Regions from separate parts of the Anaerobacillus sp. QJM3NY_17 genome, predicted to be linked through region 1. Evidence: a T-box and tRNA genes for the amino acid it is inferred to sense, from the RefSeq annotation. Region 1 holds a T-box; the other holds one or more tRNA genes.
What was found. A T-box is a leader RNA that pairs with one kind of tRNA and senses whether it is charged. The one in region 1 lies ahead of thrS (threonine--tRNA ligase), so its partner is inferred to be a tRNA-Thr.
Positions count from the first base shown of each region.

Region 2: it encodes a tRNA-Thr, which carries the amino acid that the T-box ahead of thrS (threonine--tRNA ligase) is inferred to sense. The anticodon was not compared.

Region 1 is NZ_CM149685.1:3,018,994-3,023,653, reverse strand. Features, by position in the region: gene AC0VYV_RS15845 (replication initiation and membrane attachment family protein) at 1-227, shown strand, start outside; gene dnaI (primosomal protein DnaI) at 243-1,175, shown strand; gene AC0VYV_RS15835 (putative sporulation protein YtxC) at 1,276-2,112, shown strand; T-box leader at 2,169-2,384, shown strand; gene thrS (threonine--tRNA ligase) at 2,427-4,364, shown strand; ribosomal protein L20 leader region at 4,542-4,660, shown strand, end outside.
Region 2 is NZ_CM149685.1:499,606-504,265, reverse strand. Features, by position in the region: gene AC0VYV_RS02790 (B3/B4 domain-containing protein) at 1-356, shown strand, start outside; gene yvfG (protein YvfG) at 628-849, shown strand; gene AC0VYV_RS02780 (DsbA family oxidoreductase) at 889-1,590, opposite strand; tRNA gene AC0VYV_RS02775 (tRNA-Leu) at 1,778-1,862, opposite strand; tRNA gene AC0VYV_RS02770 (tRNA-Leu) at 1,897-1,986, opposite strand; tRNA gene AC0VYV_RS02765 (tRNA-Cys) at 2,014-2,088, opposite strand; tRNA gene AC0VYV_RS02760 (tRNA-Gly) at 2,098-2,172, opposite strand; tRNA gene AC0VYV_RS02755 (tRNA-Gln) at 2,181-2,255, opposite strand; tRNA gene AC0VYV_RS02750 (tRNA-His) at 2,260-2,335, opposite strand; tRNA gene AC0VYV_RS02745 (tRNA-Trp) at 2,352-2,425, opposite strand; tRNA gene AC0VYV_RS02740 (tRNA-Tyr) at 2,433-2,517, opposite strand; tRNA gene AC0VYV_RS02735 (tRNA-Thr) at 2,588-2,663, opposite strand; tRNA gene AC0VYV_RS02730 (tRNA-Phe) at 2,668-2,743, opposite strand; tRNA gene AC0VYV_RS02725 (tRNA-Met) at 2,760-2,836, opposite strand; tRNA gene AC0VYV_RS02720 (tRNA-Asp) at 2,995-3,070, opposite strand; tRNA gene AC0VYV_RS02715 (tRNA-Val) at 3,079-3,154, opposite strand; tRNA gene AC0VYV_RS02710 (tRNA-Glu) at 3,177-3,251, opposite strand; tRNA gene AC0VYV_RS02705 (tRNA-Ser) at 3,275-3,366, opposite strand; tRNA gene AC0VYV_RS02700 (tRNA-Asn) at 3,368-3,442, opposite strand; rRNA gene rrf (5S ribosomal RNA) at 3,452-3,568, opposite strand; rRNA gene AC0VYV_RS02690 (23S ribosomal RNA) at 3,815-4,660, opposite strand, start outside.

The sequences.
Region 1 (4,660 bases):
CAAGGGCAAGGGTAAAGACAGTAAGAGAAGCAATGAACCTTGCCATTAAAGAGCTTCAGCAACCGGCCAAGAAAAAAACAGGCTCTTCCAATCGTGGGAAACCTGCCGCTAGAAAAGACAAAGTGCCTGAATGGATTTCAGATCAAAAAGAACCGGATATGTCTCATGAGGAGCGATCTGAGAAACAGGATCAGCTTAAAAAGATGCTAAGTAAATATAAGAAATAAGCGGGGTGAACAAGAATGGAATCAATCCAGGAATCATTTAACAAGATGCCAGGCAATAAGAAATTCCAGGAACAGTACCAAGAGATGAAGAAGGCTATTATGGCCGATGAAGATATTCGTGCATTTATTGAAGAGCATGACGAGGTCGATGACAAAATAATTGATAGAAGTCTTGCAAGACTATATGAATATACAACACAAGCAAAGCGATGTGAAGGATGCCCTGGTCTCTCGAACTGCATTAATATGATGGAGGGGTACGAGCCTGAGCTATTTATTAATCGTTCGGTGATTGATATTCGCTACAACCGTTGTCCAACAAGAATTGAAGATGATAAGAACAAAAAGCGTAATCAGATGATTCAAAGCTACTATATTCCGAAAGAAATTCTTCAGGCTACCTTCGCGGATTTGGATGATGAAGATCCTGTTAGAATTGAAGCGATTGGGACGGCGATTCAATATGTAGAAGATTTCGTTCCTGGTGAAACCACTAAAGGGCTTTATATTCATGGAGGTTTTGGGGTAGGGAAAACGTTTATTCTCGGGGCTATTGCAAACCAGCTGGCGAAAGAAAAAGGGGTTCGTTCTCAGTTTATTTATACTCCGGATTTCTTCCGTCAAATGAAAAGCGCCATTCAAGATCAATCTATTGATGAAAAGCTTGATTATTTAAAAGAAACACCGCTCTTGATACTTGATGATATTGGAGCGGAAAATATCTCAAGTTGGGTACGAGATGATATTCTTGGAACTTTATTACAATATCGTATGACTGAGGGGTTACCAACTCTGTATTCATCTAACCTGGACTATGCTTTGCTTGAAGATCATTTAGCTTATTCCCATAAAAGTGGAATTGAAGAAACGAAAGCTAAGCGGATTATGGAGCGAATTAAGCACTTTACCACGCCTGTATTTTTAGAGGGTAAAAATAGACGAGTTTAAAGTCTTCCATTACGGAAGGCTTTTTTTTGGTTCTATACATCATTTCGCATATTCTGCCATATAGATTCTAATGAGAAGGTAGTGGACAGGAGGGAATGCGTTGGTTTCGATAACATTTACTGATATAGATGACTTCCAATTTGTATTCGATCAATTGAACAAGTTCATTAAAATCGGTGACTCAGTCATTGTAAATGAAGAAGAGTTAAGTCTTTCTGTTGCGATAGGCCCATATGATACAAAACTGTGTTATCAGATTTCTCAATGCATTGCTAACTGTGTGAGTACCTTCTATGAGAAGCGTTGGATGGAACAGCTATTAACTTCAACGTATTATTATCAAGATAAAGATGAAATTGGTGAAATTACATCCATTGCTCGAAGTATTGGAGATGGGGATAAAGAAGACTATCCAGGTGCTCATCGCTATGCTAATCGAAGGGACGTACTGCTTCAGTCAACATTATCGTGTATTGAACAGGGTGGAACCATTTTGTTTGATTCTTTTTTAAGATTTCGAACGGGTCCTTATCGTGCTTTGCTAAATGAATTGATTGGAGAAGCGATTGACGAATATAAACTTGAACAAGAATATCAAAACTTCGTTGAAGGTTTAAGAATTCTATTGCGATCCAGGCAATCTCTTCAGAAAAAAGTAGTTCTTGTTTATGATAAAACATATCAATTATTTGATATGAATGGGTCACTATTAACTGGTATAGAAGGGAAGTTGGAAGATCTTCCTGTTGGGCTAACCATAGATGAGATAGATTCTGAAATTCTATTTCCCCTTCTGCTGCTTGCTCCAGAAGAAGTTTGTATTTACACGGATGATTCCGATGAGGGGCTCATTCAAACAATCCGAAATGTGTTTGAAGAAAGGTTAAGTTTTTTTCCGTATCGTATGTCTAAACTATTTTTTTCAGGCAATCCTTAAAATAAGCTTGATTTTCATATGTACACTACTTATAATACCTACATACACGCATATACGTAATTGTTACGATAAGGACATGGGATGTGTTGTTAGCTTTCAGAGAGGGAAGGATTGGTGCGAACTTCCTAGCGAGACGAGCATACTTACCACCTTTGAACTCTGCCCTGGAAATGGGGTGGCGTTTCTGCTACGTTACAGCAGTCTGAGCCGTATAGGTTATTATCTTATGCGGGAAGCAGGGTGGAACCACGAGATCAACACTCGTCCCTTTTGGGATGGGTGTTTTTTATATGCAAAAAAAGGAGTGAAGAAGCATGGCTGAAATGGTAAAAATAACGTTTCCTGACGGTTCTGTAAAGGAATTTAATAAAGGGACAACAACGGAAGAGATTGCAAGCTCAATCAGCCCGGGCCTAAAGAAAAAGGCTCTTGCAGGAAAAGTGAATGGTGTTCTTTTTGATTTGAGACGCGAAATTGAAGAAGATGCTTCTATTGAAATTGTAACACCTGAAAGTGAAGACGGTCTTGAAGTGCTTCGTCATAGTACAGCGCACCTTATGGCACAGGCAATTAAACGCCTCTACAGTGATGTAAAACTAGGAGTAGGGCCGGTTATTGATAGTGGTTTCTACTATGATATTGACTGCCCTGTATCTATTACGCCTGAGGACCTGCCTAAGATTGAGAAAGAAATGAAGAAAATCATTAATGAAAATCTTGAAGTGAAGCGTATCGTTGTAAGTCGCAGTGAAGCAGAGAAAATGTTTAAAGAGATTGGCGATGAGCTCAAATTAGAGCTATTAGAAGCTATTCCTGCTGACGAACAAGTGACAATTTATGAACAGGGTGAATTCTTTGACCTTTGTCGTGGACCACACGTTCCATCTACTAGTAAGATTAAAGCCTTTAAATTACTTTCGATTGCAGGCGCTTATTGGCGTGGAGATAGCGAAAACCAGATGCTTCAACGCATTTATGGAACAGCTTTTCCAAAGCAATCTCAAGTTGAAGAATACCTTCATCTTTTAGAAGAAGCTAAAGAACGTGATCACCGCAAACTCGGTAAAGAACTTAAGCTATTTACTATTTCCCAAGAGGTAGGACAGGGACTTCCGATTTGGTTGCCAAGAGGGGCGACTATTCGTCGGACGATTGAACGATATATTGTAGATCTTGAGGAACGTCTTGGGTATAACCATGTATATACACCTCACCTTGCAAATGTTGATCTATATAAAACAAGTGGTCACTGGGATCACTATCAGGATGATATGTACCCTCCGATGAAAATGGATGAAACAGAAGAACTTGTTCTTCGTCCAATGAATTGCCCGCATCATATGATGATTTATAAAAACGATCTGAAAAGCTATCGTAGTCTTCCATACCGCGTTGCGGAGCTTGGAACAATGCATCGATATGAAATGTCTGGAGCGCTAGCAGGTCTTCAGCGCGTACGTTCGATGACGCTAAATGACGCTCACATCTTCTGTCGTCCTGATCAAATCAAGCAAGAATTTATTGAAGTTGTCGAGCTTATCCAGGAAGTTTATAAAGACTTTAACATCAGTGACTACTCATTCCGTCTTTCTTATCGCGATCCAGCAGATAAGAAAAAATATATCGACAATGATGAAATGTGGGAAAAAGCACAAAGAATGCTTAAAGAAGCAATGGATGACCTAAACGTCGAATATGTGGAAGCTGAAGGCGAAGCGGCGTTTTATGGTCCGAAATTGGATGTTCAGGTGAAAACAGCTCTAGGTAAAGAGGAAACTCTTTCGACTGTTCAACTTGACTTCCTACTTCCAGAGCGATTTGATCTATCTTATATTGGTGAAGATGGCAACCACCATCGTCCAGTTGTTATTCATCGCGGCGTTGTTTCTACAATGGAACGCTTCGTAGCATTCTTAATTGAAGAATACAAAGGAGCATTTCCAACTTGGCTTTCACCTATCCAGGCGGAGATTATTCCGGTATCAGAAGTTCACTTAGAATATGCGAAGAACGTTCAGAAAAAACTTCAGCGTGCAGGAATTCGTGTCGAGGTTGACGAACGCAATGAAAAGATTGGTTACAAAATTCGTGAAGCTCAAATGCAGAAAATTCCTTACATGCTCGTAGTAGGTGATAAAGAGGTTGAAGGTGAAGCGGTTAACGTACGCCGCTATAGCCAGCAGGATTCTGAGACTGTTTCATTGAATGATTTCACAGCTAGAATTGAAGAAGAAATTAAACAGAAGAAGTAATGTAAGACCGGCATAATTGCCGGTCTTTTATTAATATAGAAAAGAAATTTACAAAAAACACTTGTCACAAAGGGAAAGATTCGTTATGATAATCAAGTGCACTTCGAACGAATCTTATCACCTTGACATACATTTGGTCAGCATGGTATACTGTCTTAGGTAATTAAATATCGGAAACAAAGCAAGCAGAAGCGCCCGCTTCTCACCTGATTGACGCCGTAACTGGTAGTTTGCAGGTACACTGTTCTTATAATTGTGTAATGTGTGGGTGCCGTATGCGCCGACGCTTTTTTTAT
Region 2 (4,660 bases), 1.9 Mb from region 1:
TCAACAATCTTCTGTCGCTTCAATACAAAATTCCAATTGGTATCTATGATCTTGATCAAGTTGAAGGAGATATTACAATCGACATTGGTAGTGAGACGACTGCATATGAGGGCTTAAATGGACGTGAGGTAAGCTTCAACAACAAAATCCTCTCACTTGATCACAAAGGAGCGTTCGGAAGTCCTATCGTTGATTCTAAGCGAACAGCTATAACGGAAGAAACCAAGCATGCCATTCAACTTTTCTATCTTCAACCTTCGCTCCCTGTTTCAGAAGGTGAAAAGCTTGTAACTGCCTCAGCAGAAATGTTTAATCAAATTCACGGAGGAGACTTCTTAAGCGGGGTTTCAAGTTAAAGAAAGCAAACATAAAAAAACGCAACGCTTCGTTAATTTTAACGAAACACTGCGTTGGGTAAATGGTGAAAATTCGAGGAATTTCTACAATCCTCGCTGATGTAGATAGAATACCACAGAACATATGAAAGAAACAACACATTTTTCATATTTTCTTTACAAACGTCTCTCATCACGACAGAGCTAATAGAATTTTACTCTTCATAATCCGTTTGACGTCCTGATGACGATCACCCTATAATCAGAATGACAGACAGAAAGGAGAAATCATATGGAACCATTCTCAACACCATTTTTCGAAGAAAATTTTCGCCAATACATACAAAAGAATCGTGATGTATTTTCAAAATTAGAAGCAATGAATAGCTATTATCGATCAGTTGTTTCATCAATGATCTATGACAACCTTAACAAAAACTCAGAAATAGTTCGTCGCATTCGCAACCTTGATTCAGCTTACAAAACGATTAAACAAGAAAATACAGACGCATAAGAAAAAGCTCTCTTTACAATAAGAGAGCTTTCTTACGTTTTATTTAGGAAGATCACAAGAGTCAGCAGAACACGCTTCTGCATTGCCACCAACTACTTCAAGCTTATTTCCTTCTCCCCAGGCCTTCTCAACGGCCTGTTCAAACATTTCAACAGGCTGAGCACCTGACACGGCATATTTACCGTCAAATACAAAGAACGGTACGCCCTGAATGCCAAGCTGACTTCCCATAGCTTCATCGTTGCGAACTTCTTTCGTAAATTCTTCAGTCCCTAGCATACGTTTTATATCCGCAGCGTCTAGCCCAAGTTCTTCACCAAGTGATGCAAGCGTTTCATGATCACCAATATTTTTCGATTCGGTAAAGAAGGCATAAAAGAGACGTTCTGACATTTCATTACTTTTACCATGCTCTGTCGCATAGTGAACAAGACGATGAGCATCAAATGAATTCGTTGGAATCATTTTATCGAAATCATACGTTAGGTTTTCTCCAGCAGCTTGCTGCCTCATATTCTCACACATAGCCTGAGCTTGTTCTAGACTGACATTGTATTTCGCTGCTAGAAGCTCAGCCATGCTTTCCCCATCCGATTCTTTCGCATTAGGATCAAGTTCAAAGCTTTTAAAGACAACTTCTACTTGATCACGCTGTGGAAAAGCCTGAAGCGCACTTTCAAGACGTCTTTTTCCTATATAACAAAATGGACAAACGAAATCGGACCATACTTCAATTCTCATCGAATCACTCTTTCAGTAAATTGTTTTATCTATCTTATACTTGTATTTTATCACCTCTACTTTTAAATGAGCAGGAATTTGCTCAGTGAGTCATTGAAAACTAGTGATATCAAATAAGACAAGGAATTAAAAAGAATACAAAAAAGACCTCAACGAGAACGTTGAAGTCTTGTAATAACGTATGTAATGGTACCGGTGGTCGGGTTCGAACCGACACTCCTCTCGGAACACGATTTTGAGTCGTGCGCGTCTGCCAATTCCGCCACACCGGCAAAATACCATATTCAATTCAGGCAGAAAAATAAGTGGTGCCGGAGGCCGGGCTCGAACCGGCACGGAGGTACACCCTCCGCAGGATTTTAAGTCCTGTGCGTCTGCCAATTCCGCCACTCCGGCAGGACTTTTAAGAAAAAATATTAAGATTGGAGGCGGCACCCGGATTTGAACCGGGGCGTAAGGGTTTTGCAGACCCGTGCCTTACCACTTGGCTATGCCGCCTTTTTAAAATGGAGCGGAAGACGGGATTCGAACCCGCGACCCCCACCTTGGCAAGGTGATGTTCTACCACTGAACTACTTCCGCAACAAAAATGGCTGGGCTAGCTGGATTCGAACCAGCGCATGACGGAATCAAAATCCGTTGCCTTACCGCTTGGCTATAGCCCAAAAATGGGGCGGCTGATGGGAATTGAACCCACGAATGCCGGAATCACAATCCGGTGCGTTAACCACTTCGCCACAACCGCCATAAAAATTTAAAATTGGCAGGGGTAGTAGGACTCGAACCCACACCGGAGGTTTTGGAGACCTCTGTTCTACCTTTAAACTATACCCCTATCAAGATGGTGGAGGGGGACGGATTCGAACCGCCGAACCCTGAGGGAGCGGATTTACAGTCCGCCGCGTTTAGCCACTTCGCTACCCCTCCAAATTGACAATTACCATTGTAATACACATTTTATGAAAGTGCAATGGAATTTGATCTCATTTCGAGAAAATGGTGCCGGCCAGAGGACTTGAACCCCCAACCTACTGATTACAAGTCAGTTGCTCTACCAATTGAGCTAGACCGGCAACATGGTGGCTCCGGACGGAATCGAACCGCCGACACGTGGATTTTCAGTCCACTGCTCTACCGACTGAGCTACAGAGCCATGTTTAAAATATAATTGGTTGCGGGGGCAGGATTTGAACCTGCGACCTTTGGGTTATGAGCCCAACGAGCTACCGAACTGCTCCACCCCGCGATAATGTGAATGTAATTATGCTGCACCTGCTCATTACGCTGTGCACTGTTTCTTTCTCTACAAGGTTATGCTTCGAAGCGTATCCGTCGAAACAACTCGTTGCTGTTTCAAGGAAGTATCGCTTGTTGCTCCACCCCGCGATAATGTTAAAATATAAATGGCGGTCCCGACGAGAATCGAACTCGCGATCTCCTGCGTGACAGGCAGGCATGTTAACCGCTACACCACGGGACCTTAGATAATGGTGGAGGATGACGGGCTCGAACCGCCGACCCTCTGCTTGTAAGGCAGATGCTCTCCCAGCTGAGCTAATCCTCCACAAAGTAGAAATGATATATAATGGTGACCCGTACGGGATTCGAACCCGTGTTACCGCCGTGAAAGGGCGGTGTCTTAACCGCTTGACCAACGGGCCCTTGCTGCTATTATGTATGCTAGTGGCGGAGAGCGAGGGATTCGAACCCTCGAGACGGCTTTGACCGTCTACACGATTTCCAATCGTGCTCCTTCGGCCACTCGGACAGCTCTCCATGGCTCCACAGGTAGGATTCGAACCTACGACCGATCGGTTAACAGCCGATAGCTCTACCACTGAGCTACTGTGGAATAATATCAGCCTGGCAACGTCCTACTCTTGCAGGGGGAGATCCCCCAACTACCATCGGCGCTGAAGAGCTTAACTTCCGTGTTCGGCATGGGAACGGGTGTGACCTCTTCGCCATCATTACCAGACTAAGGACTGGATTTCACTTTCGTGATTTACCAGCGACAAAATATATCATACTATATTCCATCATGTTTTTCAAGGAAAATTTTATTCCCTGAAAACTAGATAGCACGCACAACTTTCCAATATGTCCAGCTACATAAGCCAAATCCTCGATCGTTTCACCTTTTGATTCTGACGCATAAAGCGCGTCTGACTCAAAAGCCTCCAACGGTTGTCGGATTTAAACGGCTTACTTCGCTTTTCGTTTTTAGGTTAAGCCCTCGATCGATTAGTATTCGTCAGCTCCACGTGTTGCCACGCTTCCACCCCGAACCTATCTACCTCATCATCTCTAAGGGATCTTACCAGCTTCATGCTGTGGGAAATCTCATCTCGAGGGGGGCTTCATGCTTAGATGCTTTCAGCACTTATCCCTTCCACACGTAGCTACCCAGCTATGCTCCTGGCGGAACAACTGGTACACCAGCGGTGTGTCCATCCCGGTCCTCTCGTACTAAGGACAGCTCCTCTCAAATTTCCTGCGCCCGCGACGGATAGGGACCGAACTGTCTCACGACGTTCTGAACCCAGCTCGCGTACCGCTTTAATGGGCGAACAGCCCAACCCTTGGGACCTACTTCAGCCCCAGGATGCGATGAGCCGACATCGAGGTGCCAAACCTCCCCGTCGATGTGGACTCTTGGGGGAGATAAGCCTGTTATCCCCAGGGTAGCTTTTATCCGTTGAGCGATGGCCCTTCCATGCGGAACCACCGGATCACTAAGCCCGACTTTCGTCCCTGCTCGACTTGTAGGTCTCGCAGTCAAGCTCCCTTGTGCCTTTACACTCTGCGAATGATTTCCAACCATTCTGAGGGAACCTTTGGGCGCCTCCGTTACACTTTAGGAGGCGACCGCCCCAGTCAAACTGCCCACCTGACACTGTCTCCGCACCGGATCACGGTGCTGGGTTAGAATGTCAGTACAGCCAGGGTAGTATCCCACCGACGCCTCCATCGAACCTGGCGGTCCGACTTCTATGGCTCCTACCTATCCTGTACAAGCTGTACCAAAATCCAATATCAGGCTACAGTAAAGCTCCATGGGGTCTTTCCG